3 regions of the Nitratireductor sp. J20-h4 genome follow, and region 3 is predicted to be linked to each of the others. Evidence: predicted binding sites of a transcription regulator. Region 3 holds the regulator's gene; each other region holds the start of a gene.
What was found. Region 3 encodes PhoB, which activates phosphate uptake and scavenging genes when phosphate is short. Its sites were predicted from a motif close to TGTCATNNANCTGTCAT; they were not measured.
Positions count from the first base shown of each region.

Region 1: a site for PhoB is predicted at 1,362-1,378, ahead of ACT2B0_RS09480 (UDP-2,3-diacylglucosamine diphosphatase). Genes of this name have one in related genera too.
Region 2: a site for PhoB is predicted at 6,036-6,052, ahead of phnC (phosphonate ABC transporter ATP-binding protein). Genes of this name have one in related genera too.

Region 1 is NZ_CM165557.1:1,938,130-1,945,915, reverse strand. Features, by position in the region: gene ACT2B0_RS09490 (fumarylacetoacetate hydrolase family protein) at 1-453, opposite strand, end outside; gene ACT2B0_RS09485 (SDR family oxidoreductase) at 494-1,273, opposite strand; gene ACT2B0_RS09480 (UDP-2,3-diacylglucosamine diphosphatase) at 1,422-2,240, shown strand; gene dgcA (N-acetyl-D-Glu racemase DgcA) at 2,309-3,292, opposite strand; gene ACT2B0_RS09470 (ABC transporter permease) at 3,379-4,566, shown strand; gene ACT2B0_RS09465 (ABC transporter ATP-binding protein) at 4,586-5,434, shown strand; gene ACT2B0_RS09460 (MlaD family protein) at 5,434-6,957, shown strand; gene ACT2B0_RS09455 (ABC-type transport auxiliary lipoprotein family protein) at 7,022-7,645, shown strand.
Region 2 is NZ_CM165557.1:4,067,907-4,075,692, reverse strand. Features, by position in the region: gene phnF (phosphonate metabolism transcriptional regulator PhnF) at 1-245, opposite strand, end outside; gene phnG (phosphonate C-P lyase system protein PhnG) at 355-825, shown strand; gene phnH (phosphonate C-P lyase system protein PhnH) at 825-1,436, shown strand; gene ACT2B0_RS19705 (carbon-phosphorus lyase complex subunit) at 1,442-2,551, shown strand; gene ACT2B0_RS19700 (alpha-D-ribose 1-methylphosphonate 5-phosphate C-P-lyase PhnJ) at 2,699-3,592, shown strand; gene phnK (phosphonate C-P lyase system protein PhnK) at 3,640-4,416, shown strand; gene phnL (phosphonate C-P lyase system protein PhnL) at 4,481-5,185, shown strand; gene ACT2B0_RS19685 (DapH/DapD/GlmU-related protein) at 5,182-5,799, shown strand; gene phnC (phosphonate ABC transporter ATP-binding protein) at 6,122-6,961, shown strand; gene phnD (phosphonate ABC transporter substrate-binding protein) at 7,048-7,786, shown strand, end outside.
Region 3 is NZ_CM165557.1:3,607,989-3,615,774, forward strand. Features, by position in the region: gene ACT2B0_RS17330 (FG-GAP repeat domain-containing protein) at 1-1,298, shown strand, start outside; gene phoB (phosphate regulon transcriptional regulator PhoB) at 1,317-2,006, opposite strand; gene phoU (phosphate signaling complex protein PhoU) at 2,025-2,738, opposite strand; gene pstB (phosphate ABC transporter ATP-binding protein PstB) at 2,779-3,594, opposite strand; gene pstA (phosphate ABC transporter permease PstA) at 3,608-5,212, opposite strand; gene pstC (phosphate ABC transporter permease subunit PstC) at 5,205-6,593, opposite strand; gene ACT2B0_RS17360 (substrate-binding domain-containing protein) at 6,709-7,713, opposite strand.

The DNA.
Region 1 (7,786 bases), 1.7 Mb from region 3:
GGCGTAGCCGAAAACATGCGACAGGGCGTCGTTCTTGTCGACATAGTCGCAGCGCTTGCCGATCACCACCGCAAGCTCGACCTCCCAATCGAGTTTTTGCGCCCCGCGCGGGATCAGTACGTCGTCATTGGGCCCCGATAGGGAATTCGGCGCCTTGGAAAACACGATCGGCTCCTTGGGGATCGGGGCGCCGGTCTCCGCGGCATGATCGGCATAGTTGAGGCCGATCGCGATGAAATGGCCGATACGGCACAATGGTGCGCCGATGCGGCTGCCTGCCGGTGCGGCCGGGCGCGCGGACAGGTCGGCGCCGGCGAGTTTCTCGTAAAGTGCAGGAGAGACCGAGTCGGGTCCGTAATCGGGCACGATGCCGGACATGTCCCGGATCGTACCGTCGGCGTCGACCAGGCCCGGCCGTTCGTTCCCCTTTTCGCCAAAGCGTACCAGTTTCAATGGCTTGTTCCTCGTTCTTTGAGAGTGGATTCAACGGCGTTCAAAAGGCGCTCGGATAAAGCCCGCCGTCGAGGATCAGGTTCTGACCAGTGATATAGCCGGCATGCGCCGAACACAAAAACGCGCACGCCTTGCCGAATTCCTCCGCCGTGCCGAGGCGGCCCGCGGGAATGTCGGCGGCGACCTTTTTTGCCTGCTTCTCGACGCTGACCCCGGCCTTGTCGGCCGCGAATGCCAGCGTGCTGCGGATACGGTCGGTGTCGAACTTGCCGGGCAGAATATTGTTGATGGTGACGTTGCTGCCGGCGACCGTGCGGGCGATGCCGGCGAGAAAGGCGGTCAGTCCGGCGCGTGCGCCCGACGACAGGTCGAGCCCGGGGATCGGCTGATAGACCGAGAGCGAGGTGATGTTGACGATGCGTCCGAAACCGCGATCGGCCATGCCGTCGATGACGGAGCGGATCAGTTCGATCGGTGTCACCATGTTCTGCGTCACGCCGTCAAGCAGCGCCTCGCGGTCGAGCTGGCGGAAATCGCGCAGGGGTGGCCCGCCATTGTTGTTGACCAGAATGTCCGGGGCCGGACATGCGGCCAGCAGGGCTTCCTGGATCTCCGGCCTCGACACGTCGCCGGCGATTTCGGTCACCGTAACTTTGTAGCGTTCGCGCAGCGCGGCGGCGGTCGCGGCGAGCGTGTCGGCGTTGCGGCCGTTGATCACCAGCGCGCAGCCGGCTTCGGCCAGAGCGCTTGCGCAGCCAAGGCCGAGGCCACGGCTCGACGCGCACACGATCGCCGACCTGCCTCGAATTCCCAGATCCATCTTCGATTCCTCTCGCTTGCCGGTCGCACAGTAGTGTCTGAACGGTTTTGAGAAAACTCCCCAAACGCCGCGGCGCCCATGCGGGCGGCGTCATATGTTTGTGACATGAATCGTGTCTTGGGAGGCCGGCAAATAGAGGTGGCGCTTCATGGCCGGGGAACAGATCCGCACCTTCCGGACGCTTTTCGTCTCGGACATCCATCTGGGCTCGAAACCGGCCAAGGCCGAGCTGCTGATCGACTTTCTGCGCCATCACGATGCCGCAACGATCTATCTCGTCGGCGACATCGTCGACGGCTGGCGCCTGCGGCGCTCTTGGCATTGGCCCCAGGCCCATAACGACGTGGTGCAGAAGCTGTTGCGCAAGGCGCGCAAGGGCACGACGATCGTCTATATCGCCGGCAATCACGACGAGTTCCTGCGCGCCTTTCAAGGCGTGCATTTCGGCGGCATCGTGGTCGCAGACCGTGCGATCCACGAAGCGGCCGACGGGCGACGGTTCCTCGTCATCCATGGCGACCAGTTCGATACGATCGTCCACAACGCGCGCTGGCTCGCCTATCTGGGCGACAAGGCCTACGATGTCGCCATCCTCGTCAACCGCGCCGTCGGCGTCTTCCGGCGGCTGTTCGGCATGCCTTACTGGTCGTTTTCGTCCTGGGCCAAGGTGCGCGTGAAGCAGGCGGTGAACTTCATCGGCGCCTTCCAGGAGGTGGTCACGCAGGAAGCCCGTCGCTCCGGCGTGGAGGGCGTGGTGTGCGGGCACATCCACCACGCGACCATCGCAAGGATGGGCGACATCGACTACATCAACACCGGCGACTGGGTCGAAAGCTGCACGGCGGTGGGCGAGAACGAGGACGGCTCGTTCGAGATCATCACCTGGACGCAGGCGCGCGGCGCCGAACGCGACAGGCCCGACACGATCGTGCCGTTCAAGGGTAAGAAGACCGCCGAAGCCGCCTGACGCCGATCAATCGACAACCCTGTTGCCGGCAAGAGCGACGGGCGCGGTCGTCTCGGCCGGCCGGAGGCTTACCCCCACAAGGCGGGTTCGGGCGGCGACACCAGCGAGCCGGAATAGCGCAGGCCGGGCGACCGGTCGCGGGCCAGGAGCAGCGGACCGTCGAGATCGACATAGTCGGCGTCCTGGGCCAGCAGCACCGCCGGCGCCATCGCCAGCGAACTTCCCACCATGCAGCCCACCATGACGCCGAAGCCGCGCTTGCGCGCCTGGTCGCGCAGGTCGAGCGCGGCGGTCAGGCCGCCGGTCTTGTCGAGCTTGATATTGACGGCGTCGTAAAGGCCGCAAAGCGCGTCCAGGCTGTCGGCGGTGTGGACGCTTTCGTCGGCGCAGATCGGCACCGGATGGGGAATGTCGCGCAGGATCTCGTCCTGGCCGGCCGGCAGCGGCTGCTCCACCAGCGCGACATGGAACTGCGCGGCGGCGAGCAGGTGGTCGCGGATAGTGTCGCTCGTCCAGCCTTCGTTGGCGTCGAGTATGATGCGGCTGTTGGGCGCGACGCTGGCGACGGCATGGATGCGGGCATAGTCGTCGCTGGTGCCGACCTTGACCTTCAAAAGCGGCCGGTGGGAGGCCTGGCGCGCCTGGGCGGCCATGTCTTCCGGCGAGCCGAGCGAGATCGTGTAGGCGGTGACCACCGGTCTGGGCAGGATGCGGCACACGGCGTGGTGCGCGCGCTGGCTGGCCATTTTGGCCTCCAGATCCCACAGGGCGCAGTCGACCGCGTTGCGGGCCGCCCCGGCCGGAAGCGCCGCTTGCAGGTCCTTGCGGCTCAGCCCGTTCTGGATGTCGCCGGCGATGCTCTCGAGCGCTGCCTGCACGGTCTGCGCGCTTTCGTCATAGCGCGGATAGGGCACGCACTCGCCGCGGCCGACATAGCCGGCTTCGCCGATCGAACAGGTGATCACCTCGGCCTCGGTCTTGGTGCCGCGCGAGATGGTGAAGCTGCCGGCGATCGGGAACCGTTCCACGTCGACGCGAAATGAACGGGCCATGGCAGCGATGCTCCTGTTTCGACGGGCCGAACTAGTTGGCAAATCGGCATAGCCTCGATCGAGGCCATGGTCTAAGAATCGCGGTCATGTTGACCAAAGAGCGCAACGATGCAAGTGCGGCCGATCCCGTGGACACCGGTGCGATCCCGCTTATCGACACTGAGGCGCGCCAGGGCGTTCTGAACGTCGCGCTGGCCGGACCGTGGACCACGCACACGGTCGGGCTTGTCGATGCCGAGATGCGCCGCCTGGCGGCGCGCGAGGGCGTGGCCGATCTGCATATCGACCTCAAGGACGTCACGCGGCTCGATACCGCGGGGGCCTGGGTGATCAAGCGGCTCGCCGCCACGCAGGAACAGGCCGGCGCACGGGTCGACATCGCCGGAGAGGGCGAGACCGATACCGTGCTCCTGGCCGCCGTCGACGATGCGATTCGCCAGCAGCTGCCGCCCGAGGCGCCCGGCGGTCGCTGGGGCGTTCTGGCGATGCTGGAGGGAATCGGGCGCCTGGTCTATGCGTTTCGCGACGAGTTCCTGCTCGGCATGCACATTCTCGGCGCCACGATCTCGGGCGCGCAGATGAAGCGGGGCCGCGGCCACGGGGTCAATCCGGCCGCGATCGTGCACCAGATCGACAGGATGGGGGTCGGCGCGATTCCTGTCATTTTGCTGATGTCGGCGATCGTGGGCGCCATCGTCGCCCAGCAGGGCGCGTTCCAGCTGCGCTATTTCGGCGCCGAGATTTTCGTCGTCGACCTGGTCGGCATCCTGGTTCTGCGCGAACTGGGCGTGCTTTTGACGGCGATCATGATCGCCGGACGCTCCGGCAGCGCGATCACGGCTGAAATCGGCTCGATGAAAATGCGCGAGGAAATCGACGCGCTCACCGTCATCGGGCTCAATCCCGTCGGCGTGCTGGTCTTTCCGCGCCTTGTCGCGCTGCTGATCGCCGTCCCGTGCCTGACGATCGCCTCCGATTTCGCCGCAGTCGGCGGCGCTATGGCGGTGAGCTTTTATTATTCGGGTATTGCGCCGAGCGCGTTCATCGATCGCATGCGCGACGCAATCGACCTGACGACGATTTTCGCCGGCCTCATAAAAGCGCCTTTCATGGCGCTTATCATCGGGGTGATCGCCTCGGTGGAGGGCATCAAGGTCGGCGGCAGCGCGGAATCGCTCGGCACCCACGTCACCGCCGCCGTCGTGAAGGCGATCTTCGTCGTGATCGTCGTCGACGGCGTTTTCGCCATCTTCTACGCCGCGATCGGATTTTGACGACATGAGCGGAGTGGAGATGGAAGAAGCGGTGCAAGAGCACGCCAACGGGCCAGACGGCGCCCCGGCAGAGCACGAAATCGTGCTGTCGGCGCGCGGCATCACCGTCGCCTTCGGCGAGCAGGTCGTTCTGGAAGACCTGTCGCTCGATGTCTATCGCGGCGAAATTCTCGGCTTCGTCGGCGCGTCCGGTTCGGGCAAGTCGGTGCTGTTGCGCACCATTTTGGGGCTCAACAGGAAACAATCGGGCACGATCACCCTGTTCGACGTCGATCTCGACAGGGCGAGCGAAGCCGAGCGGCTGCGCCTCGACATGCGTCTTGGCATGCTGTTCCAGCACGGCGCGCTGTTTTCGGCGCTGACGGTGCTGGAAAACATCCAGGTGCCGATGCGCGAATATCTCGATCTGCCCCCGCCGCTCATGAACGAACTCGCGCGCCTGAAGATCGAACTCGTCGGCCTGCCGGCGACGGCGGCGAACAAATTTCCCTCACAATTGTCGGGCGGTATGATCAAGCGTGCGGCGCTGGCGCGCGCGCTGGCGCTCGACCCCGACATCGTGTTTCTCGACGAGCCGACCTCCGGCCTCGACCCTATCGGCGCGGCGGAGTTCGACGAACTGGTCGCCAAGCTGCGCGACACGATGGGCCTGACCGTCTATATGGTCACGCACGACCTTGACAGCCTGTTTTCGGTTTGCGACCGCGTGGCGGTGCTGGGCCAGCGCAAGGTGCTTGTGGAAGGCACGATCAGCAAGATGCTGACCGTCGAGGATCCGTGGGTAAAGTCCTATTTCCGCGGCAAGCGGGCCCGCCAGATCGACCCGACAACCTACCAAAGCGGCCAGGCCGCGGGAATGATGCGCTGATGGAAACCAGAGCCAATTATGTCGCCGTCGGCATTTTCACCCTGGTGCTGGTGCTGGCCGGATTCGGACTGATCTACTGGAAGTCCGGCTTCGGCGAGGGCGGCGAGACCGCGCAATTGCGCATCCGCATTCCCGGCTCTGCGTCGGGGCTCGGCCGTGGCAGCGCGGTGCTGTTCAACGGCGTGAAAGTGGGTGACGTGCGCCGGGTTTTCATCGACGTGAAGAACCCCGATGTCGTGGTCGCCGACACCCAGATCGACCGCCTGACGCCGATCACCCGTTCCACGCGCGCCGATATCGGGCTGGCGGGTCTGACCGGGCAGGCCAATATCGAGCTCAAGGGCGGCGATCTGTCCGAACCCAATCTGCTCGAGCAGGCCGAGGCGGAGGACCGCATTGCCGAACTGACGGCCAACCCATCGGCCGTGACCAATCTGTTGCAGACCGCGCAGGATATTTTCTCGCGAACCAATTCCGTGCTCGACGCGCTCGAGGGCTTCGTGACGGATGTGCGCGCGCCGCTGACCGAAACGATCGACAACGCCAAGACCTTTTCGCAGGCCCTGTCGCGCAACGCGGACGGCGTCGACGGCTTCCTGGCCAGCGTGTCGGAGCTGTCGCAGACGATCGAGAAGGTGTCCGGCCGGTTGGATTCAACGCTCGCCTCGGCCGAGGAATTGCTCGACGCGGTCGACCGCGACAAGGTCGGAACCATCGTTGCCAATGTCGAGAGCTTCACCAAGCGGCTGGAAACGGCGGGCGCCGACCTCGACGGCATCATGAAGAACGTTGATGCCAGCGCGCGCTCGGTGCGCGAATTGTCGGAAAACGCCGGCAAGTCGCTGGCCAGGGTCGACGGCATTCTGGAGGACGTGAAGGGCGGGGTCGACACGGCCGTGGCCTCGATCGACCGGATCGCCAACAGCGCCACGACTGGCATCGACAGCGCGGTCGCCTCGATCGGCAAGGTCGGCGACGGCGCGTCCGAAACGCTGGCCAGGGTCGACAAGGTTCTCGACGGCGTCGATCCCGAACAGGTCCGCTCGGCGCTCGCCAATATCGAGGGCGCGACCGTTGACGCGCGCAAGGCGGCCGCGGACGTTTCCGCGCTCGCCGACCGTTTCAGCCAGCGCGGCGACGACGTCGACCAGATCATCGTCAATGCGCGCGAAATCTCCGAACGGCTCAATCAGGCCTCCACGCGCGTCGACGGCGTGCTGGCCAAGGTCGATTCGCTGCTCGGTTCGGAAAACACCGAAGGCGTGATCGCCGAAGCCGGCCAGACGGTGAAGGAATTCCGCAAGGTCGCCGAGACGCTGAACGCGCGTATCGGCACGATCACCGACGGCCTGGCGCGCTTCTCCGGCCAGGGCCTGCGCGACGTCGAGGCGCTGGTGCGCGACAGCCGGCGCTCCATCAACCGCATCGAGCAGGCGATCACCGCGCTGGAACGCAATCCGCAGCGCATTCTGACCGGGGGGGAAGGCGGCGTGCGCCAGTATGACGGGCGCGTGCGCCGTTGACATCCGCCGCGCACCGCCTCAAGAACAGAGACGAGAGGGCGAGGCAGCAGGGACCTGCCGTTCAATGTCCGGCGGGAGCAAGTGTTTGAGGCGCGGTCGCAGTTCGATTGGCGTATGGGTGATCGCCGCGTTTCTCACCGGGTGCGCAGCCCTGCCGGGTGGATCGCCCGCGCCGCTTGATACCTATGAATTGAGCGCGCCGGCGATCGATCCCGCCGGCCGGCGCCGGACACGCACCCAGATCCTGGTCGCCGAGCCATCGGCGCTGAAGCCGCTCGACGGCGAAAACATCGTCGTCAAGCCCGGTCCCGGTTCAGTGGAATTCCTCAAGGGCGCGCAATGGAGCGACCGCCTGCCCAAGGTCGTGCAGGCGCGGCTGGCCGAGACCTTCCAGCGTTCCGGGCGTTTCGGCGGCGTCGGCAAGCCGGGCGAGGGGCTGGCGATCGACTATCAGGTCATCGTCGAAATCCGGGCCTTCGACATCGTGGTCGGCGGGGGACAGCGCGCGCGGGCGGAGCTGTTCGTGCGCATCTTGAACGATCGCAACGGCGTGGTGCGCGCGGCGCGCAGCTTTTCGGCCGAGGTGCCGGTCGCCGGCAGCGGCAATGACGGCTTCGCGGCCGCGCTCGACGCCGCTTTCGGCAGGGTGGCCACCGATATCGTCGATTGGACGGTGTCCTCGATCTGACCCATGTGCCGCCGACGAGTGCGGCCCCTCCCGTCATTTGCGCCAAGGTGCGAAGCGGTTTTGCCTCAGCACGTGAGCAACCAGGAAGATCTGGCGCTTCGATGGCGGGGTCTTCGACGGACATGCTTCAGCCGGGGTCGC
Region 2 (7,786 bases), 460 kb from region 3:
CGCTGCTCGACGAAGGTGCCACGCCCCTGCTCGGCCCGCAAAACGCCTTCTTCGACCAGCGCGGCGATCGCGCCGCGCACAGTGTGGCGGTTGACGCCGAAATGCGCAGAGAGGGCTGTTTCCGGCGGCAGTCGCCCGTTTGCGCCGAGCCTGCCCTGGACGAGGTCGCGCCGGATCTGATCGGCGATCTGCCGCCACAGCGAAATGCCGCTGCGTCGTTCCATCGTCCTGTCGGGGTTTTTCATCGCCGTTTCGCCCTGTCACGCCAACGTCATGGACACACGCTAGAACACGGTATAATTTGTATGATTGTCTATATCAATAGACGAATATTCACAGCAATGGTCGGATCGGATGAAAACGCAAGACAGGCAGGACGAGGCAAGCCAACCAGCGCGTCGCGACGCCATGGCCGTGATCGCGCGCGCCGACGGCGATGCGCTGCGGCGGCTGTGGGCCGAAGCCGGCTTCGAGGAGCTGGCCGAACTGGTGCGTGGCCCCGAAACCGGGCTGGTGATGCTGCGCGGGCGCATGGGCGGCGGCGGCGCGGCCTTCAATCTCGGCGAGGCGACGGTGACGCGCGCCACCGTGCGGCTGGCGACCGGCGAGGTCGGCCATGCCTACGCGCTCGGTCGCGATCGCGACAAGGTGCGGATCGCGGCCACGGTCGACGCGCTGTGGCAGCGTCCGCAAAGCCGCGACCGGGTCGAAGACAGGATTGTCGCGCCGCTGCGTGCGGCCGGCGCGGCCGCCGACGACGAGCGCCGGCGCGAGACGGCGGCCACCAAGGTCGACTTTTTCACCATGGTGCGCGGAGAGGATTGATGGAATTTTCCACTCGTTCGATTGATGGCGGTTTCGCCGAGCCGGTGATCGCCGCGCAAGGCGTGTTCCGCGCCCTGATGGAGGCCATGGCCCGGCCGGGCACCGTCCACGCCCTGCCGCCGCTGGCCGCCCCGCCCGCGCCGCTGACGGCCGCGGCCGGCGCCGTCGCGTTGACCTTGTGCGATCACGACACGCCGGTCTGGCTCGACCCCGAACTGCAGGGCTCGGCCGAAATCCGCGACTGGATCGGCTTCCACACCGGCGCGCCGTTCGCGTTCACGCCGGCGGAGGCCCATTTCGCCCTCGTCTCACGCCCCGGCGAGCTGATCGCGCTGGAAAATTTCACCCAGGGCTCGCAGGACTATCCGGACCGCTCGGCGACGATAATCCTGCAGCTCGACACGCTTGCGGCGGGCGCGCCGCTGATGCTGGAAGGGCCGGGCATCGAGACCCGCGCGCGGCTGGCGCCGGCGCCGCTGCCGCGCCATCTGGCGACGCAATGGCGGCAAAACAACGGGCGTTTCCCGCGCGGCGTCGACCTCGTCCTGACCGCGCCCGGCGCGCTCGCCTGCCTGCCGCGCACCACCCGCATCGTCGAAACGGAGGGCTAGAAGCCATGTATGTTGCCGTGAAGGGCGGCGAGGCCGCCATCGACAACGCGCACCGCCTGCTCGCCGACCGGCGCCGCGGCGACCGCGACGTGCCGGCGCTCGGCCTCGACCAGATCGTCGAACAGCTCGCGCTCGCCGTCGACCGGGTGATGGCCGAAGGCTCGCTTTACGACCGGGAACTCGCCGCGCTCGCCATCCGTCAGGCGCGCGGCGACATGATCGAGGCGATCTTTCTGGTGCGCGCCTACCGCACCACGTTACCGCGGTTCGGTTATGCAAGGCCGGCCGATACCGGCGCGATGCTGATCGAGCGCCGGGTGTCGGCCACCTACAAGGACCTGCCCGGCGGCCAGCTTCTCGGCCCGACCTTCGATTACACCCACCGCTTGCTCGATCCCGAACTGGCCGGCGACGCGCCGGTCGCCGCGCCGGCGACGCGCGAGGCGGACTCGCAGGCCATGCCGCGCGTGTCGGAAATCCTTGCCCGCGAGGGATTGATCGAGGGTGACGGCGCGCTGGCCGACGACCGCGAGCCCGGCGACATCACCCGCGAGCCGCCGGAATTTCCGATGGAGCGCGATCTGCGCCTGCAGTCGCTGGCGCGCGGCGACGAGGGTTTCCTGCTGGCGCTCGCCTATTCGACCCAGCGCGGTTATGCCCGCTCGCATCCCTTCGTCGGCGAGATCAGGATCGGCGCGCTCGACATCGAGCTCGACGTGCCCGAGCTTCCGTTTCCGGTGCCGCTCGGCCGCATCCAGATCACCGAATGCCAGATGGTCAACCAGTTCAAGGGCTCGGCCAAGGTGCCGCCGCAATTCACCCGCGGCTACGGCCTGGTCTACGGCCAGTCGGAGCGCAAGGCGATGGCGATGGCGCTGTGCGACCGGGCGTTGCGCGCCGGCGAGTTCGGCGAAGACGTTACCGCCCCGGCCCAGGACGAGGAATTCGTGCTCGCCCATGCCGACAACGTCCAGGCGACCGGTTTCGTCGAGCATCTGAAGTTGCCGCATTATGTCGACTTCCAGGCCGATCTCGACCTGGTTCGGCGTATGCGCGCCGAAGCCGAGGCGCGAATGGCCGTCACCGACGAGGCGACGGGAAAGGCAGCCGAATGAGCCGGCTAGTTGTCCTGGTCGGGCGTCCTGCGGCCCAGCGCGCGCGCCCGGTAGCCGCGATAAATCAGATAGGCGGTCAGCACCAGCGCCAGAATGATCGGCAGGATGAGAAGGTCCATGTCGGTCTCCTTTCGAAGGAAACGCCTCATGTCCGATAATGTTGCAGCGTCGCTTGCCGAAGCGCCGTCCTACAATTTCGCCTATCTGGACGAGCAGACCAAGCGCATGATCCGGCGCGCGATCCTCAAGGGCATCGCCATTCCCGGCTACCAGGTGCCGTTCGCCAGCCGCGAGATGCCGATGCCGTATGGCTGGGGCACGGGCGGCGTGCAGGTGACGGCGTCGGTGATCGGTCCCGACGACGTTTTGAAGGTCATCGACCAGGGTGCCGACGACACCACCAATGCGGTGTCGATCCGCGCCTTCTTCCAGAAGGTGGCGCGCGTCGCGGTGACGACGGAAACGGCACGCGCGACCATCATCCAGACCCGCCACCGCATTCCCGAGCATCCGCTGGCCGAGGGCCAGGTGCTGGTCTACCAGGTACCGATCCCCGAGCCGTTGCGCTTTCTCGAGCCGCGCGAGACCGAGACCCGCAAGATGCACGCGCTCGAGGAATACGGCCTCATGCATGTCAAGCTCTACGAGGACATCGCCCGGCACGGCCATATCGCCACCACCTACGCCTATCCGGTCAAGGTCGAGGGACGCTACGTGATGGACCCCTCGCCGACACCGAAATTCGACAATCCGAAGATGCACCGCTCGCCGGCCCTGCAATTGTTCGGCGCCGGGCGCGAGAAGCGCATCTACGCCATTCCGCCCTATTGCGACGTGGTCAGCCTCGATTTCGAGGATCATCCCTTCAAGGTGCAGGAGTTCGACAAGCCCTGTGCGCTGTGCGCGGCCGAAAACGTCTATCTCGACGAGGTGATCCTGGACGATCGCGGCGGCCACATGTTCGTCTGCTCCGACACCGATTTTTGCGAAAAGCGGCGCGCGGCCGGCCATGTCGGCGAAATGACCGAGGCCGCCGAATGACCCGCCCGTATTCCGTTGCGAAAGGTGAAGCCATGACCGGCCAGAGCGTGTCCGACGAGCCCCTGCTGCGTGTCGCGGGCCTGTCCAAATCCTATGGCGCGCGCGTCGGCTGCGACGACGTCTCGTTCGATCTGTGGCCGGGCGAGGTTCTGGCCGTGGTCGGCGAATCGGGCTCGGGCAAGACCACGTTGCTCAACTGCGTATCGACCCGGCTTTTGCCGACTTCCGGCGCGGTCAGCTATCGCATGCGCGACGACAGCTGGCGCGAGCTCTATCGCATGGGCGAGGCCGAGCGCCGCTTCCTGATGCGCACCGATTGGGGTTTCGTCCACCAGAACCCGGCCGACGGGCTGAGGATGACGGTCTCGGCCGGCGCCAATGTCGGAGAACGCCTGATGGCGATCGGCGACCGCCACTACGGCAATATCCGCGCCACCGCCGTCGACTGGCTGGGCCGCGTCGAAATCGCCGAGGACCGCGTCGACGACCAGCCGCGCGCCTTTTCCGGCGGCATGCGCCAGCGCCTGCAGATCGCCCGCAACCTCGTCACCCATCCGCGGCTGATCTTCATGGACGAACCGACCGGCGGGCTCGACGTGTCGGTGCAGGCGCGCCTGCTCGACCTTGTGCGCGGCCTGGTCAGCGAGCTCGGCCTGGCCGCGATCGTGGTCACGCACGACCTCGCCGTCGCCCGGCTGCTGTCGCATCGCATGATGGTGATGAAGGACGGCCACGTCGTCGAGCACGGCCTGACCGACCGGGTGCTCGACGACCCGCAGGCGCCCTACACCCAGCTTCTCGTCTCCTCGATCCTGCAGGTGTGAGGACATGAACGCGAACCGAGCGGGCCAAGATCCGGGCACGACCGTGCGAAAGGGAGAAAACCGAATGGCAACGCCGCTTGTCGTTTCCGAGCTCTGCAAAAGCTTCACCATGCATCTGCGCGACGGTATCCGCCTGCCGGTGGTCGACAAGGCGCGCTTTGCGCTCCAGGCCGGCGAATGCGCCGTGCTCGGCGGGCCGTCCGGTGCCGGCAAGAGCTCGATCCTGAAAATGCTCTACGGCAACTACGCCGTCGATTCCGGCCAGATCATCATCGATCATCACGGCACGCTGACCGACATGGCCGCCGCCAGCCCCCGCGACGTGCTGGCGATCCGTCGCGACACGCTCGGTTATGTCAGCCAGTTCCTGCGCGTGGTGCCGCGCGTGTCGGCGCTCGACATCGTCGCCGAGCCGCTTCTGGCGCGCGGCCGCGACAGGGCGGAGGCTCTGGCGCGCAGCCGCGATCTGTTGAGCCGGCTCAATTTGCCGGAAAGATTGTGGGACCTGCCGCCGGCGACCTTCTCCGGCGGCGAGCAGCAGCGCGTCAACATCGCGCGCGGTTTCATCACCCGCCATCCGATCCTCTTGCTCGACGAGCCGACCGCCTCGCTCGACGCCACCAACCGCGCCGTGGTGATCGACATGATCGCCGAGAAAAAGGCGGCCGGCGTCGCCCTGCTCGGCATTTTTCACGATCAGGACGTGCGCGAGGCCGTCGCCGACCAGATCGTCGACGTGACCGATTTCGCCCCCGCAAAGGCCGCCTGATGCCGAAACTTTCAGAAAACCCGTTCGTCCACCCGACCGCCGAGGTCAGTGGCTCGACGCTCGGCCGCTATACCGAAATCGCCGAGCGGACCCGCTTCCAGGATTCGGTCCTGGGCGACTATTCCTACGTTATGCAGGATTGCGGCGTGTGGTGCGCCGATATCGGCAAGTTCGCCAATATCGCGGCCGCCGTGCGCATCAACGCCACCAACCATCCGACCTGGCGGCCGACGCTGCACCATTTCACCTATCGCGCGTCCGACTATTGGGAGGATGCCGAGCACGAGGAGGCGTTTTTCGACTGGCGCCGCCAGAACAAGGTCACCATCGGTCACGACACCTGGTTCGGCCACGGCTCGACCGTCCTGCCCGGGGTCAGCATCGGCGACGGCGCCGTCATCGGGGCCGGCGCGGTGGTGTCCAAGGATGTCGCGCCCTACACGATCGTCGGCGGTGTTCCGGCCAAACCGATCCGCGAGCGTTTCGACCGCGCCACCGCGGCGCGGTTTCAGGATCTGGCCTGGTGGGACTGGGATCACCGGCGCCTGCGCGGCGCGCTCGACGATTTTCGCACGCTCGACGCCGCCGCCTTCCTCGAAAAACACGGGGCCTGATCCGAAGCCTGCCCGGGCCCGTTTGCCCCCGCGCGGCGCGCGCGGGCCGGACGGAATTTCTCCGCGTCGACCCGCCAGCCGCGCGAGGCCGCCTCACCGCAAGGGCGGCCGATCGCGCGCGCATGTCTTCACGCTGCGACGATGACGACGCCGGACCGCCAGCCCCTGCATGGCCAACCGGCCGCCAAGCGATTGGCGCGGCGGGTCCGTCATGTCGCGGTGCGGCGTTACAGAACTGTCATCCTCCTGACATTCCACTTTCACGCGGCTTCGGTAGCGCAGTTCCCAGGACAGGCGAACGCCGCCCCGCGGGAAAACGAGCATGCTGAAAATCCAGAAGGTCACGCGACGCTTCGGCGAAAAGACCGCAGTCGACAATGTCGACGTGGAGATCGCCGACGGTCAGATGGTCGGCATCATCGGTCGCTCCGGGGCGGGAAAGTCGACCTTGCTGCGCATGATCAATCGGCTGATCGACCCATCCGAGGGGACGATCTCATTCGCCGATCGCCAGGTCTCCGCCCTGCGCGGGGCCGCCTTGCGCACCTGGCAGCGCGACTGCGCGATGATCTTCCAGCAGTTCAATCTCGTGCCCAGGCTCGACGTGCTGACCAACGTGCTGCTCGGCCGGCTCAATCACCGGTCCACGCTGCTCAACCTGGCCGGCTCCTTTTCGCGCCAGGAGCGCGTGCGCGCCATCATGGCGCTCGAACGTCTCGGCATCGCGGAAACGGCGCTGCAGCGCGCCGGGACGCTGTCGGGAGGCCAGCAGCAGCGCGTCGCGATCGCACGCGCCTTGATGCAGGAACCCAGGGTGATCCTGGCCGACGAGCCGATCGCCTCGCTGGATCCGCTGAACGCCAAGATCGTCATGGACGCGCTCGCCGACATCAACGCCCGCGAAGGCATTACCGTCATCACCAATCTGCACACGCTCGATACTGCCCGGAACTATTGCGCGCGGGTGATCGGAATGGCCGCCGGCCGGGTCGTGTTCGACGGCCCGGCTGACGCGCTGACGGCCTCGACAGTGCGCGCCATATACGGCGCCGAAAGCGACGACGCCGAATTTTCCGAGGACATCACCTCGACCAGCCTCACGCCGCACCGCGTCAAGATCACCGAATCCGCCAGCGCCATTGCACCCGCCTTCGCGGGCTGATGGACGGGATCGTCGCGCCCGGCGTCACGGGCGCTCGCAAGTCAGTCAACAAGACCCAACCACACTGCAACGAACAGGAGGCATTCATGTTCAAGAAGGCTCTATTGGGCGCGGTCGCGCTCGGCGCCCTGATGGGCGGCCAGGCCCAGGCCGAAGACCTCAAGGAATTCCGCATCGGCATCATTGGAGGCGAGAACGAGGCCGATCGCCTACGCAATTTCCAGTGTCTGGCCGACGCGCTTCCCGAGTTGCTCGGCGTGGAAAAAGTGTCGCTGTTTCCCGCCGCCGACTATGACGGCGTGATCCAGGGCCTGCTCGGCGGCACGCTCGACTATGCCGAGCTGGGCGCCTCGGGTTATGCCAAGGTGTTTCTGGAAGACGAGAACGCGGTCGAGCCGATCCTGACCACGGTCCAGACCGACGGATCGACGGGGTATTACGCGGTGATGGTCGCCCGCAAGGATTCCGGCATCACCAAGCTGGACGAGATGAAGGGCAAGAAGCTCGGTTTCGCCGATCCCGATTCCACGTCCGGTTTTCTGGTGCCCTCCGTGACGCTGCCGGCCGATATCGGCATGTCCGTCGGCGAATTCTTCGCCGAAACCGGTTTCGGCGGCGGCCACGAGAACCTGGTTCTCGAAGTGGTCAAGGGCACCTTCGACGCCGGCACGACCTGGGCCTCGGGCGTCGGCGATTTCTCCGACGGCTACAGCTCCGGCAATCTGCGCAAGATGGTCGACAAGGGCATCCTCGACATGGACGACCTGGTCGAATTGTGGAAATCGCCGCTGATCCCGAACGGTCCGATCGTCGTGCGGTCCTCGA
Region 3 (7,786 bases):
TACTGCGGCTCGGCGAGAACCTGATCCTGAAGGGCGGACCGGACTGCGCTTTCGAAAAGGCCAATCGCGCCTTCGCCTTCGATGGGGCGCGCGCCTGGACGACGGCCTTCGCGGCAAGCTGGGAGGCCGGCCGGCGCTTTCCCACGCTCGCCTTCGGCAATTATGTCGACCGCAGCGCGCCCGGCTCGCCCTGGGGCACCTGCCACGACAACCGGCTCTACCGGCCGGGCGCCGGCCCCCGGCCAGACTATGCCGCCGCCAGTGCGCTCAGGCCGGGTTATTGCGCGCTGTCGATGCTGTTCACCGACTGGAACCGCTCGGGCACGCCGGCGCTGCGCATCACCAATGACCGGCATTATTATCGCGGCGGCCAGGAACAGCTCTGGCGCGTCGAGCCCGGCCGTCCGCCGCGCGCCTATCGCAAGTCCGAAGGCTGGCAGCACCTGACGATCTGGGGTATGGGCATCGCCGAGGGCGACCTCGACGGCGACGGCTTTCCCGAATACGCGCTGACCTCGATGGGCGACACCAAGCTGCAAAAACTCTCCCAAGAGGCCGCCGATGACGAGCCCGCCTATGTCGACATCGCCTTCGAAAAGGGCGCGACCGCCCACCGCCCCTACGCCAGCGACGATCTGAAACCGTCGACCGGCTGGCATTCCGAATTCGCCGACCTCAACAATGACGGCCTGCTCGATCTCTTTATCGCCAAGGGCAATGTCGAGCGCATGCCCGACTTCGCCGCGGTCGATCCCGACAACCTGCTATTGGGCCAATGGGACGGCACCTTCGTGGAGGCCGGTCACCTGGCCGGTATCGACCGGCCGACCAAGGGGCGCGGCGCGATCGTCACCGATTTCAACGCAGACGGCATGCTCGACCTCATCGTCGTCAATCGCGAGCAGAACCTGTCGCTGTTTCGCAATCGCGGCGCCAGGACGGCGTTCGGCACAAGGCCGATGGGCAATTTCCTGGCCGTGGAGCTCAGCCAGCCGGAACCCAACCGCCACGCCGTTGGCGCGCTCATTTCGGTCAAGGCCGGCAACAACACCTATAACCGCACCGTTCAGGTCGGCGGCGGCCACGCCTCCGGCCATGCCGGTTTCGTCCATGTCGGGCTGGGCACCGCCGAACGGGCCCAGGTGCGCGTCAAGTGGCCGGACGGCGAATGGAGCGCGCCTTACCGGGTGTTCGCCAACAATTTTGTGCTGATTGCGCGCGAGACCGACGCGGCGCGCTACTGGTATCCGCCCGACACACCGGACGCCGACAGCTGGAAGGCGAGCGGCGCACAATAACGCCGCGATCCATCGGTTCTAACCGTCCTTGATCGCGTAGCCCGCCCCGCGAATGGTGCGGATGACATCGGGCAGCCGGCCGACATTGACAGCCTTGCGCAACCGACCGACATGCACGTCGACCGTGCGTTCGTCGATATAGATCGTCTCGCCCCACACATTGTCGAGCAACTGGCTGCGCGAGAACACGCGGCCTGGATGCTGCATCAAGAATTCCAGCAGCCGGAACTCCGTCGGGCCGAGACGGATCTCGCTCTTGCCACGATAGACGCGGTGCGCCTCACGGTCGAGCATGATGTCGCCGACTTTCAAGACGCTCGACAGCACTTCGGGCTTGGCGCGTCGCAGCAACGCGCGCACGCGCGCGATGAACTCCGGCGTCGAGAACGGCTTGACGAGATAGTCGTCGGCGCCGGTCGACAGGCCGCGCACGCGGTCGCTTTCCTCGCCCCGCGCCGTCAGCATGATCACCGGCAGGCGCTCGGTCTCGGGCCGCATGCGCAGCCGCCGGCACAGTTCGATGCCCGATACCGCCGGGACCATCCAGTCGAGCACCAGAAGATCGGGCACGCTTTCCTGCAGGCGCAGTTCCGCCTCGTCGCCGCGGGTGATCACCTCGACCTGATAGCCCTCCGCCTCAAGATTGTATTTGAGCAGCACGCATAACGGCTCCTCATCCTCCACGACCATGATCTTCGCAGCGTTCATCGCCAAGTCGACACCCCGTCAGGCTTCGGAAGCCGCGCTCGAAACGGCTGTTTCGTCGAGCTTCGGCCGGTTGATGGGGAGTTGTTCGCCGGTCATCACATAATAGGCGTTCTCGGCGATATTGGTCGCATGATCGCCGATGCGCTCGAGGTTCTTGGCACAGAACAACAAATGCGTGCAGGCGGTGATGTTGCGCGGATCTTCCATCATATAGGTCAGCAGTTCGCGGAAGATGGCGGTGTATTTGATGTCGATCTTCTCGTCCCCGGCCCTGAGATCCTTGAGCGCCGCGGCGTCGCGCGCGACATAGCGGTCGACGATGCCCGAAGCCTGGGCATGCACCATCTCCGCCATCGATTCGATCGACTGCGACAGGCTTTTCGGGGTGGTCGTCTGGCCGACGGCCCCGACACGCTTGGCGATGTTCTTGGCAAGATCGCCGATCCGTTCCAGATCGCCCGCCATGCGGATCGCGCCGATCACCGCGCGCAGATCCTGCGCCATCGGCTGGCGCCGGGCGATCAGCGTGATCGCCCGCTCGTCGAGCTCGCGCTGCTTGGCGTCCATGATCGTATCGTCGGACACGACCCGCTGCGCCAGCGGATTGTCCGACGACAACAGCGACCGCGTGGCGTCGGCGACCATCGTCCCCGCAAGGTCGCCCATCTCGCGGATCAGGCGGTCGACGCCTTCCAACTCCTCGCCGAAAGAAGTGACGATATGTTCGCCCATCGGTTCATCCTTGCATTCGAAAAAACGCGCAAGCGCCGGGTCAGCCGAACCGGCCGGTGATGTAGTCCTGCGTGCGCTTGTCGTCGGGATTCGTGAACATCTTGTCGGTCGCCCCTTCCTCGACCAGATAGCCGAGATGGAACATCGCCGTGCGCTGCGAGACGCGGGCGGCCTGCTGCATGGAATGGGTCACGATCACGATGGTGTAGTTCTGCCTGAGTTCGTCGATCAGCTCCTCGACCTTGGCCGTGGCGATCGGGTCGAGCGCCGAACACGGCTCGTCCATCAGGATGACCTCGGGCGACACGGCGATGGCGCGGGCGATGCACAGGCGCTGCTGCTGGCCGCCGGAAAGCCCGGTTCCCGGCTCCTGCAGCCTGTCCTTGACCTCGTCCCAGAGCGCAGCCTTGCGCAGGCTCGATTCCACCACTTGGTCGAGCTCCGCCTTGTTCCTGGTCAGGCCGTGAATGCGCGGACCATAGGCGACGTTCTCGTAGATCGACTTGGGAAACGGGTTCGGTTTCTGAAACACCATGCCGACGCGGGCGCGCAGTTCGACGACGTCGATCCTGGGGTCGTAGATATCCTCGCCGTCGAGCGTAATATCGCCGCCGACGCGGCAGATCGCGATCGTGTCGTTCATCCGGTTGAGACAGCGCAGAAAGGTGGATTTGCCGCAGCCGGACGGGCCGATCAGCGCCGTCACCTGCTTTTCGGGAACGTCGAGATCGACCCCGAACAACGCCTGCTTGTCCCCGTAGTGAACGGTGACGCCCTTGCCGCGCATCTTGATCGCGGCAATGTCCGTCTGGTCGGCGATTTGCTGTTCAACACCAGCTTCGGTCAGCATGTTCATCGTCCTCACTCCGTTACCACCGCCGTTCGAAGCGCTTGCGCAGCACGACGGCGATGGCGTTCATGATCACAAGAAATCCGAGCAGGATCAAAATCGCGGCGGACGTCTTTTGCTGAAAGGCGGGTTCCGGAAAATCGGCCCACATGAAAATCTGCACCGGCAGGACGGTCGCCGCGTCGGTGAACCCGCCGGGTATGTCGACGATGAAGGCGACCATGCCGATCATCAGGAGCGGCGCCGTTTCGCCCAGCGCCTGGGCCATGCCGATGATCGTCCCGGTCATGATGCCGGGCATGGCCAGCGGCAAGACGTGATGGAAGACGGTCTGGACCTTGGAGGCCCCGATGCCCAGCGCCGCCTCGCGGATCGACGGCGGCACCGCCCTTAGCGCCGCGCGCGCGGCGATGATGATCGTGGGCAGCGTCATCAGGGCAAGCACCATGCCGCCGACAAGCGGCGCCGAGCGCGGCAGGCTGAACCAGTTGAGAAACACCGCCAGACCGAGCAGGCCGAAGACGATCGACGGCACGGCGGCGAGGTTGTTGATATTGACCTCGATCAGATTGGTGAACCGGTTCCTGGTCGCGAATTCCTCCAGATAGATCGCCGCGGCGACCCCGATCGGAAAGGACAGCGCCAGGGTGACGACCATCGTCAGCGCCGAGCCGACCACGGCGCCCCAGATGCCGGCGAGTTCCGGCTCGCGACTGGCGCCGGTGAAGAAGAACAGCGTATTCCAGCGGTTCTCGATCTTTCCCGCGCCGGCGAGCCGGTCGAGCCAGACGATCTCGCGATCCGTGATCTTGCGATTGGCCTCCGCCGTCTCGATCGTGCGCAGTAAAGCGTCGGCCGGTGTCTCCACACTGCTCTCCAGCGGCTCCAGCACGGTGCCTTTGCCGACCGCGCCGCCCGCCTCCCCCGACGACAATTCGGTGATCTTGACCGTGCCGCCGGCGATCTCCAGCAGCAAGGATTGCGATCCGCTGGTCAGGCGCAGACCGCCGCCCTCGCCTTCGACCGCACCCGCGCCGCGCGCCATCGCCAGGATTGCGTCGTCGGCAAAGCCGATCGCGACCTCGTCGCCCGCCCCCGAAACCCTTACATCCGCGATCCGGCGCGACGGCCCGGACTTCGCCAGCAGGCCTTTCAGATAAAGATCGGCGAAATCGTCGAGCGGCACGGCGATCTCGTGGGTCCCGCCGAGTATGGCCGGGTCCGCCTCGATCTCCTCGCGCAGCATCACGCCCGCTCCCGTCGAGACCAGCCCGCGCAGGAGCCGCCGCTCCTGCCGGCCGGAGACCTGCGGGAATTCGTTGCCCAGCCCGTCATGAACAAGGCCGAGAAAGTTTGCCGCGCGCGGGTCCGCCGGGTCGATCTTATCCGCCGACAGATCGACCTCCAGCATGACGTAATTCTGTTGGAAGGCCGGCAGCGCCTTGGTGACGATGGTGGAGAGCAGCAAAAGCAGGAAAAAGCCCGCCAGCGCCACCGCGCCCGCGCCCAGCCATTTGAAGCGTGCCTCCGCGGCGTAGCGCGCGCGCAGGCGTGCCTTCGCGGCATCGCCGGTATGAAGGCCGTCGGGCGAGGCAGGCCCGGTCGATAGGGTGGTATCAGTCATATTGCTCACGATATTTCTGGACCACGCGCAGCGCGATCACATTGAGAGCCAGCGTGATGACGAACAAGAGCAGGCCGAGCGCGAACGCCGCGCGCGTCTTGGCGCTGTCGAATTCCTGATCGCCGACCAGCAGCGTCACGATCTGAACCGTCACGGTCGTCACCGCCTCGAGCGGATTGAAGGTGAGATTCGCCGCCAGCCCCGCCGCCATCACCACGATCATGGTTTCGCCGACCGCCCGGCTTACGGCCAAAAGCAGGGCCGACACGATGCCCGGCAATGCCGCCGGCAGCACCACGCGCCGGATCGTCTCCGAGCGGGTCGCGCCCAGCCCGGCCGAGCCGTCGCGCAAGGATTGCGGCACGGCGTTGATGACGTCGTCGGACAGTGACGACACGAACGGGATGATCATGATGCCCATGACCACGCCGGCGGCGAGCGCGGATTCGGAGGCGACGTCCAGGCCGATGCTCTCGCCGACGCCGCGAAAGAAGGGAGCGACCGTCAGCGCGGCGAAGAAGCCGTAGACGACGGTGGGAATGCCGGCCAGGATCTCCAGTACAGGCTTCGCCACCGCCCGCACGCGCTGGGTGGCGTAGTCGGACAGGTAGATCGCCGCCATCAGCCCGACCGGCGCGGCGATCAGCATGGCGATGAAGGTGATCAGCAACGTGCCCGCCAGCAGCGGTACGGCCCCGAAGATTTCGGTGTTGACGTCGCCCGCCTCGCCGCCGGCGCCGGTAAAGGCACTTTGCGGCGACCAGTGCAGGCCGAACAGGAAATTGAAGATCGGGATTTCCGAGAAGAACAGGATCGATTCGAAGATCAGCGACAACACGATCCCGATCGTGGTCAGGATGGCGATCATCGAGCACAGAATGAGAAACCACTTCACCACCCGTTCGACGACGTGGCGGGCGCGATAGGCCGGTGCGATCCGCGAATAGCCGAAAAGGCTTCCGCCGGCCGCGAGAATGAGCGTGACCGCGGTGATCAGCCAGATGCTGGTCTGGTGGAGCGAGCGGAAAACGACGGCCGCGGCTTCCTTGGTTTCGTCGGGAAACGACACGATGCCGCCGAAGGCGATCGCGCGCGCATCGCGCAGGAAAGCCTGGAGCTGCGGTACGCCGAGTTCGGCCAGTTCCGCCGCGAAACGCGACTGCACGATGGAATCTTCGATACCCGGCGTGGCGATGCGCCAGATCAGGACGGCCAGCAGCGCCGGTCCGGCGGCGATCATGGCCAGAAACAGGCCGTGCTGGCCTGGAAGCGAGTGAAGCCGCGACACTTCGCCGCCGACGGTTGCGACAGCCCGCGAGCGGCCGACGAGATAGGCCGCGACAGCGAGGGCAACCATCAACAGGACGAGATAATTAACCATCGGCGACGACCCACCCCAAACAGTGTCTCGAAGTCCCGGGCGCTCTCACGCACCGGTCTTGCGGGTTTCGTATGGCGCGGCCGGCCGTTGACCGCCCGCGCCATATCGAACTGTGTCAGGAGCCCATGCCCTTGAGCGCCTTGGCTTCCTCGGCCTGTGCGGCGCGGTCGGCCTCCGGCAGCGGGATCAGACCCTTGTCGGCAAGATAGCCCTCGGGGCCCCAGGCCGCCTCGGACGTGTATTCGGCAATGAACTCTTCCATGCCCGGAATGACGCCGACATGTTCCTTCTTGGCGTAGACGAACAGCGAGCGTGACACGCCGTAGTCGCCCGACGCGATGTTTTCGAAGGTCGGCTCGACGCCCTCGACCGTTGCGCCCTGCAGCTTGTCGGCGTTCTGGTCCAGGAAGGAGAAGCCGAAGATGCCGAATGCCTTGGGGTTGGCTTCCAGCTTCTGCACGATCAGATTGTCGTTCTCGCCGGCTTCCACATAGGCGCCGTCCTCGCGGATTTCCGTGCAGGCCTTTTCATTGGCCGCCTCGACCGCTTCCTGGCAGGCCTCTTCCATCACCAGTTCGACGAACGCGTCGCGCGTGCCGGAGGTGGGCGGCGGGCCGAGCACTTCGATCTTGTCGGCCGGCAATGCCGAATCGATATCGGCCCAGGTCGCGTACGGGTTGGCAACGACTTTGCCGTCGATCTCGACATTCTTGGCCAGAGCCTTGAAAATCTGTTCCTTGCTCAGCTCCACTGCCGTGCCGGCCTTGGAATTGGCGAGCACGATCCCGTCGAAGCCGACCTTGATCTGCACCGGTGTCACGCCGGCTTCCCTGCAGCTCGCCAGTTCCTTGTCCTTGATGGCGCGCGAGGCGTTGGTGAAGTCGGGCGTGCCTTCGCCGACGCCGGCGCAAAACAGCTTCATGCCGCCGCCGGTGCCGGTCGATTCCACGACCGGCGTCTTGAACGCGCCGCTCTGGCCGAGTTTTTCGGCAACGGCGGTGGTGAACGGAAATACCGTCGACGAGCCGACGATCTGGATCTGGTCGCGCGCAGCCGCCACACCGGCGGAGGCGGCAACGGCGAGGGCCGCGGCCGACGCCGTAAGGAGAACTTTCTTCATGAGGCCTACTCCTGTTCGGAATTCTTCTTCGCCGCACTCCAGCGGCGACGAGGTCCGAGTAACCGGCCTGTGT